2 regions of the Streptomyces sp. NPDC043812 genome follow, and region 2 is predicted to be linked to the other one. Evidence: riboswitches for the same ligand, from Rfam matches in the RefSeq annotation. Region 2 holds a riboswitch; the other holds the start of a gene.

Region 1 (4,157 bases), on a different contig from region 2:
TCGCCGCCCATCAGACGCACGTAGGCCCACGAGATGGGCAGGATGCCCGCCGAGCCCCACGGAGCCGCCGAGATCGGGCCGACGCCCGTCTCGGGGCCCGCGGTGGGCTGGAGCGGGTGGTTCGGCAGGTACGGCGCGAGGTGCGCGCGCACACCGACCGGGCCGACGCCCGGACCGCCGCCACCGTGCGGGATGCAGAAGGTCTTGTGCAGGTTCAGGTGCGAGACGTCGCCGCCGAACTTGCCGGGCCTGGCCAGGCCGACCAGGGCGTTGAGGTTGGCGCCGTCGACGTAGACCTGGCCGCCCGCCTCGTGGACCTGCGCGCAGATGTCGGCGACGTGCTCCTCGAACACACCGTGCGTGGAGGGGTACGTGATCATCAGCACGGACAGCTCGTCGCGGTGCTGCTCGATCTTGGCCCGCAGGTCCTGGACGTCGATCTCGCCGTCGTCGGCGGTCTTGACCACGACGACCTTCATCCCGGCCATCACGGCGCTGGCGGCGTTGGTGCCGTGCGCGGACGACGGGATCAGGCACACCGTGCGCTGGGTGTCGCCGTTGGCGCGGTGGTAGGCGCGGACGGCCAGCAGACCGGCCAGCTCGCCCTGCGAACCGGCGTTCGGCTGGATGGAGACCTTGTCGTAGCCGGTGACCTCGGAGAGACGTTCCTCCAGCTCGTTGATCAGGGTCAGATAGCCCTCGGCCTGCTCGACCGGGGCGAAGGGGTGGATCTGGGCGAACTCCGGCCAGGTGACCGGCTCCATCTCCGTGGTCGCGTTGAGCTTCATGGTGCAGGAGCCGAGCGGGATCATGCCGCGGTCCAGCGCGTAGTCCCGGTCGGCGAGCGTGCGCAGGTAGCGCAGCATCGCGGTCTCGGAGCGGTGCTGGTGGAAGACGGGGTGCGTCAGATACTCGTCGGAGCGCAGCCGGCCGGCGAGCAGCGCGTCGTCGCTCGCGGCGTCCAGCGCCTCGACGTCGCCCTCGACGCCGAAGGCCGACCAGACGGCGGCGAGCTGGGCACGGCCGGTGGTCTCGTCGCAGGCGACCGAGACATGATCGGCGTCGACGAGGTGCAGGTTCACGCCGCCCTCGCGCGCCGCGGCGACTACATCGGCGGCCTTGCCGGGCACCCGGAGAGTCAGGGTGTCGAAGAAGGCGCCGTGGACGACCTCGACACCGCCCGCCCGCAGTCCGTCGGCGAGCACCGTGGCGTAGCGGTGGGTGCGATGGGCGATGGTCCTGAGGCCCTCGGGGCCGTGGTAGACGGCGTACATGCCGGCCATGACGGCGAGGAGCACCTGGGCGGTGCAGATGTTGCTGGTGGCCTTCTCGCGGCGGATGTGCTGCTCACGGGTCTGCAGCGCGAGGCGGTACGCCTTGTTGCCGTCCGCGTCCACGGAAACACCGACAAGACGGCCAGGCAGGCTGCGGGCGAACTTGTCACGCACCGCCATGTAGCCGGCGTGCGGGCCGCCGAAGCCCATCGGCACGCCGAAGCGCTGGGTGGTGCCGACGGCGATGTCCGCGCCCAGCTCGCCGGGCGACGTGAGCAGGGTCAGCGCCAGCAGGTCGGCGGCGACGGTGACGATCGCGCCGAGCTCGTGGGCCTGCTCGATGACCGGCCGCAGGTCCCGTACGGCACCGGAGGCGCCCGGGTACTGGAGCAGCACGCCGAAGACACCGCGCTCGGCGATCTCGGCGGGGATGCCGTCGCTGAGGTCGGCGGTGACGACCTCGACGCCGGTGGGCTCGGCGCGGGTCTCGATCACGGCGATGGTCTGCGGCAGCGTGTCGGCGTCGACCAGGAAGACGCCGTTCTTGACCTTGCCGACGCGGCGGGCCAGGGACATGGCCTCGGCGGCCGCGGTCCCCTCGTCCAGCAGCGAGGCGCCGGAGGTGGGCAGACCGGTGAGGTCGGCGACGACGGTCTGGAAGTTCAGCAGGGCCTCGAGACGGCCCTGCGAGATCTCCGGCTGGTAGGGCGTGTACGCGGTGTACCAGGCCGGGTTCTCCATGACGTTGCGCAGGATGACCGGCGGGGTGAACGTGCCGTAGTAGCCGAGACCGATCATCGGCGCGAGCACCTGATTGCGGTCGGCGAGGGAGCGCAGCTCGGCGAGGACTTCGGCCTCGGTACGGGCGCCGGGGAGATTCAGCGCCTCCGCGCTCTTGATCACATCCGGCACGGCCGCGGCGGTCAGCTCGTCGAGGGAGCCGTAGCCCACCTGCGCGAGCATCTTCGCCTGGGCCGAAGCATCGGGTCCGATGTGCCGCTGCTCGAAGGGGGTGCCCTGCTCCAGCTGGGAGAGCGGAATGCGGTTGGCGGTCATGTGGGAGGCCTCCTGGTCTGCACGACCTGCGAGGGGCATCTCGGCGCGGATGCCCGGACGGCCTCCCCCTCTGTCATCTCAACCTGAGAGTTTCACCGGGCGCCGCAGAACGACACGCCGGCTTTCACCGTCGGTGAGAGCGGATGCCGTCGGACGCCCGCCCTGCTTTCCAGAGTGACCTCGTCCGTGCGGTACAGGGGCCTGAGAGATTCCGGGGAGGATTTGCTCCTTCGGCGCCGCCGGCAGGTTCACCGGTGGACTCTCCCGCACAGGGTCGACAGCCGCTTGCCAGCCTACCAGCGTGTCCTGCGGCGATCCCTCGAGTGGCCGACACCCCGGATGTGCACTTTTGTAGGGACTGTAGAGCAGTTGCGACCCGTTGGAGGGACCGTGCGAACCGATATCGATCCGCGCAGCCTGATAGGCCGCAAAGCGTTCGACCGCGACGGCCACAAGATCGGGACCGTCGACGAGGTGTACCTGGACGACGCAACGGGCGTCCCCGAATGGGCCGCCGTCCGCACGGGCCTGTTCAGCAGGGACGCCTTCGTCCCGCTGGAGCCGAGCGAAATCGTCGACAACGCCCTCCGCGTCCCGTTCGAGCGTTCGCTGATCAAGGACGCCCCCGATTTCGGCGTGGGCCGCCATCTCTCGCCCGAACAGGAACTGCAGCTCTACCACCACTACGGCCTGGACCTCTCCGTCCCGCCGACGCCCGCCCCCCCGTCCGGTGACCGCTCCTTCGGCCGCGTCGCCGGCCAGGAGGACTGACCACCCGAACCTCTGGGGCGGACACTCCCGCCCCGTCCCCGGCGGCCGGAGCATGCACGACCCTCACCCCGGCCGCCCGGAACCCCCCGTACTCCCCGCGCTGCTGGGCAGGGCCGCCTCGCCGGGCGCCCCGCCCTCATCACCGGGCACGGAACCGGACGGATTCCCCTCCGCCGCGGCGTCGGACGGCAGAGGAACCAGCGGCAGGGGGTCCGACGGCGCCAGGTCCTCGTCGTCCACGCGGAAGGTCCGCACCCTGCCCGGCTCCGATCCCGGTTGCTCGAAGCGCACGGTCACCCGGCCCACCCCGCTGCCCTGGACCCATCCCGCCCCGTACTCGGCGTGCAGCACGTCCTGGCCCGCCGACCAGTGCCGCGGCACGGGTGCCTCGTCGGCGCTGTCGGATGCCGCGTCGTGCTCGGCGCCGGCAGGCTCCACTGCACCGTCGCCGTCATCGGCCCCGGCCTCCTCCGCGGCCGCCTGCGCGAAGAGGTCCTCCTGGGTATAGTCCGCGAGACCCGTGACGCCCACGCCCAGCAGCCGTACGCCACCGGTGGTGTCCACGGACTCCAGCAGCCGCCCGGCCGCCTCCCGCACCACCGCCGGGTCGTCGGTCGGTCCGCGCAAGGTCTCCGACCTCGTCAGCGTCGAGAAGTCGTACCGACGGACCTTGAGCACGATCGTCCGCCCGGAATGCCCACTGGCCCGCAGCCTCCGCACGCACCGGTCCGCCAGCCGCTCGACCTCGATGCGCACCCTCACCCGGTCGTGCAGGTCCACGTCGAACGTGTCCTCCACGGACACCGACTTCGCGTCGCGCTCGGCGACCACCGGGCGGTCATCGTGCCCGAGCGCCATCCGGAACAGCGACGTCCCGTGCGCCCTGCCGAGCAGCCGGACGAGCTCGTCCTCACCCGCCTCCGCCAGGTCGGCGACCGTGGTCATGCCGGCGCGCCTCAGATGGTCGCCGGTGGCCGGGCCCACGCCGGGAAGTGTGCGCACCGGCATCGGCCCCAGCAGCTCGCGTTCCGTGCCCGGCCGGATCAACACCAGACC
Region 2 (4,157 bases):
TCCTCGGAGGCGGCGACCTTGAAGGAGACCGCCTTCGCCGCGATGACGTGCTCCAGCGGACCGCCCTGCTGGCCGGGGAAGACCGCGGAGTTGATCTTCTTGGCGAGCTCGGCCGTGGAGAGGATCACACCGCCGCGCGGACCGCCGAGGGTCTTGTGCGTGGTGGTGGTCACGACGTGGGCGTGCGGCACCGGGTTGGGGTGCAGACCCGCGGCGACCAGGCCCGCGAAGTGGGCCATGTCGACCATCAGGTACGCGCCGACCTCGTCGGCGATCCGGCGGAAGGCCGCGAAGTCCAGCTGGCGCGGGTACGCGGACCAGCCGGCCACGATCAGCTTCGGCTTGGACTCCTTGGCGAGCTTCTCGACCTCGGCCATGTCCACGCGGCCGGTCTCGTCGACGTGGTACGCGACCACGTTGTAGAGCTTGCCCGAGAAGTTGATCTTCATGCCGTGGGTCAGGTGACCGCCGTGGGCCAGGTTCAGGCCCATGATCGTGTCGCCCGGCTTCAGCAGTGCGAACATCGCGGCGGCGTTGGCCTGCGCGCCGGAGTGCGGCTGCACATTGGCGTGCTCGGCGCCGAAGAGCTCCTTGATGCGGTCGATCGCGATCTGCTCGATCACGTCGACGTGCTCGCAGCCGCCGTAGTAACGGCGGCCCGGGTAACCCTCGGCGTACTTGTTGGTGAGGACGGAGCCCTGCGCCTCCATGACCGCGACCGGAGCGAAGTTCTCCGAGGCGATCATCTCGAGGGTGGACTGCTGACGGTGGAGCTCGGCGTCGACGGCGGCGGCGACGTCCGGGTCCAGCTCGTGGAGAGGGGTGTTCAGAAGCGACATCGGGAAGATCCTTAGTTGCCGGAGAACTCGGTGTACTCGTCGGCGGAGAGCAGGTCCTTCGGCTCCTCGCCCACGCGCACCTTGAAGAGCCACCCGCCCTCGAACGGGGCGGAGTTCACCAGCGACGGGTCGTCGACGACGTTCTGGTTCGCCTCGACGACCTCACCGGTGACCGGCGAGTAGAGGTCGCTGACGGACTTGGTCGACTCCAGCTCGCCGCAGGTCTCGCCTGCGGTCACGGTGTCGCCGACCTCCGGGAGCTGGGCGTAGACGACATCGCCGAGCGCGTTGGCCGCGAACTCCGTGATGCCGACCGTCGACACGCCGTCCTCGGCGGCCGACAGCCACTCGTGCTCCTTGCTGTAGCGCAGCTGCTGGGGGTTGCTCATGACCTGAATTCTCCTGTACGCGGGGGAGTGCTGGTGAACGTGAAGAGGGTGCGGACGATCACTTCTGGCGCTTGTAGAACGGCAGCGCCACGACCTCGTACGGTTCATGGGTACCGCGGATGTCGACCCCGACGCCCGGCGTGCCGGGCTCCGCGTGGGCCGCGTCGACGTAGGCCATGGCGACGGGCTTGCCGAGGGTGGGGCTCGGGGCACCCGAGGTGACCTCGCCGATGACCTCCCCACCGGCGACCACGGACATGCCGGCACGCGGGACACGACGGCCCTCGGCGATCAGACCGACGAGCTTGCGCGGCGGCGCGGTCTCGGCGCGCTCGGCCGCCGCCTGCAGCGCCAGACGGCCGACGAAGTCGCCGTCCTTCTCGAACTTCACGACCCGGCCCAGGCCCGCGTCGAACGGCGTCAGGGCGGTGGTCAGCTCGTGCCCGTACAGCGGCATGCCCGCCTCCAGGCGCAGCGTGTCCCGGCAGGACAGACCGCACGGGATCAGCCCGACGCCCTGGCCCGCCTCGGTCAGCGCCTGCCACAGCTTCTCCGCGTACTGCGGCTCGACGAACAGCTCGAAGCCGTCCTCGCCGGTGTAGCCCGTGCGGGCGATCAGCGCGGGGACACCTGCGACGGTGCCGGGCAGGCCCGCGTAGTACTTCAGGCCGTCCAGATCGGCGTCCGTGAGGGACTTCAGGATGCCGGGGGACTCGGGGCCCTGGACCGCGATCAGCGAGTAGGCGTCACGGTCGTCGCGGACCTCGGCGTCGAAACCGGCCGCCCGCTCGGTCAGGGCGTCCAGCACGATCTGGGCGTTGCCGGCGTTGGCGACGACCATGTACTCGCTCTCGCCCAGGCGGTAGACGATCAGGTCGTCGACGATGCCGCCGTCCTCGCGGCAGATCATCGTGTAGCGGGCACGGCCCCGGCCGACGGTGCCGATGTTGCCCACCAGCGCGTAGTTCAGCAGGTCCACGGCCTGCGGGCCCGTGACGGTGATCTCGCCCATGTGGGAGAGGTCGAAGAGCCCGGCCTTCGTGCGGACGGCGTTGTGCTCGTCGCGCTCACTGGCGTACCGCAGCGGCATGTCCCAGCCGGCGAAATCGGTCATGGTCGCGCCCAGGGAACGATGCAGTGCATCGAGGGCGGTCAGACGAGGGGCATTGCTCATAGGTATGGCTCCCAGGGCATGGCTGCGAGGACAATCCTCCCCATCTGTCATCGGAACCTGAGAGGTTCGCCCCGACCCCGCGTACGGATGGTCGTGGCTTGCACCTTGGGTGGAGCCGCTCGAGCACGACTCGCTTTTCAGATCTGCCTCATCGCACGCGGTACGGGGCCTGAGAGATTCAAGGGAGGATCTTGCTCCTTCGGCGCCCCGCCACACCAGGTGGCCGGGACTCTCCCGCGCGGATTCAAGCGGCCGGTATGCAGTTGGCGCGCACATCATTGCATGCATCGGGGAAGAGTGGGGGTGCGACCTCGAACCGTCCCTCTCCGGACAGCGCCGCCGCGCCGGTGGCAAAGTCGGTGGTCTCGTATTACCAATTCTTTACACTTCATGGGCAAGGCTGGGATGACCCGATCTGGGGAGGGTGATGACGTTGCAGCGGTCCGGTGCATACGCCGCCACGGCCGTGGGGGTGCCCGTCGACCAGGGCGTTCCCGTCCGGGGCACGCTCGGGACGCCCGCGCCCGTCCTGCGCGACCTGCGCGACCGGGCGGGGCGCAGCCCGCGCAGCCTCGTGTTCGCGGCGGGGGACGTGGTGGTGGTCTCCGGCCTGCCCGGGAGCGGCAAGAGCACGTTGATACAGCGCGCGGTGCCCGGCGGAGGAATCGATTCCCAGAACACCCGCGACCGGTGGGACGCACGCATGCCCCGCCTCCTGCCGTACGCCGTCTACCGCCCGCTCGTACGGATCGCGCACTACGCGGGCCTGCGGCGCGCACTGCGTTCGGGCGAGAGCGTCGTCGTCCACGACTGCGGCACCCAGACCTGGGTGCGGCGCTGGCTGGCCCGCGAGGCGCGGCGGCGCGGCAGGGCACTGCACCTGGTGCTGCTCGACGTCACTCCCCGCGTGGCGCGCCAGGGACAGCGTGAGCGGGGCCGCGGCGTGTCGGGGTACGCGTTCGCCCGTCACCGCCGGGCGGTGGGCCGCCTGCTCACCGACGCGGAGGAGGGCCGCCTGCCGACGGGCTGCGCCTCTGCGGTCCTCCTGGACCGCGCGTCGGCGGGGGCGCTGACGCTGCTGGGCTTCGACGCGGCGTAGGCCGGAAGGCTGAATTGTCAGCCCCGGCGCTCGATGTGCGGGGATCGCCGCCGGCGCTCCCGATTCGGGACAGGGCGGGGTGGCGGACCGTCCGCGCATCGGACCCACCCGCCCGCCCGTCCTCCCCGCCATTAAGGTCGTACGCGGCACACGCACGGCCGGGCGCGCCCCGGGGGAGAAGGACGAGCGCATGGACACTCCGTACAACGGCACCGGCCCCGGTGTCACCGGCACCGGCTGGCCCGGCAATGAACTCGAGGAGACCCTGACCGCCTCCCTCGGCAACCCCTCCGCCGGCGCCCGGCTCGTCGAGGTGCTCGGCCGCAGCAGCGTCTGGGTGCCGCTGCCCAACGGCGGCGGGCCCGACAGCCCGAATCTCGATCTGCCCACGATGGAGATCGACGGCGCTCCCTACGTCCCCGTCTTCAGCTCCGAGCAGCAGTTCCTCGCCATCGTCGGCGCGCACATGCCCTTCACCGTCGCGCCCGCCCGGGAGTTCGCCCGCGGACTGCCTCCGCAACTGGGCATCGCAGTGAACCCGGGCGGTGCCATCGGCGCCCCGCTGCCTCCACCCGCCGTGGCCGAATTGTGCCGGGTGGGGCGCACCCCGCTCGACGGCCCCGCCTCCGGTGGCCGGGTCCGGCTCTTCGAGCCGG

Evidence for each region. Region 2 has a riboswitch for glycine ahead of gcvT (glycine cleavage system aminomethyltransferase GcvT). Riboswitches for the same ligand answer to the same signal wherever they lie in the genome.
Region 1: linked by a shared signal. The riboswitch ahead of gcvP (aminomethyl-transferring glycine dehydrogenase) and the one ahead of gcvT (glycine cleavage system aminomethyltransferase GcvT) in region 2 are both predicted to bind glycine.

What each region holds. Positions count from the first base shown of each region.
Region 1 is NZ_JBWKCY010000017.1:191,167-195,323, forward strand. It holds gene gcvP (aminomethyl-transferring glycine dehydrogenase) at 1-2,330, opposite strand, end outside; glycine riboswitch at 2,510-2,607, opposite strand; gene AC067Z_RS25035 (PRC-barrel domain-containing protein) at 2,670-3,101, shown strand; gene AC067Z_RS25040 (DNA polymerase IV) at 3,165-4,157, opposite strand, start outside.
Region 2 is NZ_JBWKCY010000012.1:90,252-94,408, reverse strand. It holds gene glyA (serine hydroxymethyltransferase) at 1-839, opposite strand, end outside; gene gcvH (glycine cleavage system protein GcvH) at 851-1,228, opposite strand; gene gcvT (glycine cleavage system aminomethyltransferase GcvT) at 1,287-2,402, opposite strand; glycine riboswitch at 2,551-2,649, opposite strand; gene AC067Z_RS19225 (AAA family ATPase) at 2,830-3,501, shown strand; gene AC067Z_RS19220 (enhanced serine sensitivity protein SseB) at 3,692-4,157, shown strand, end outside.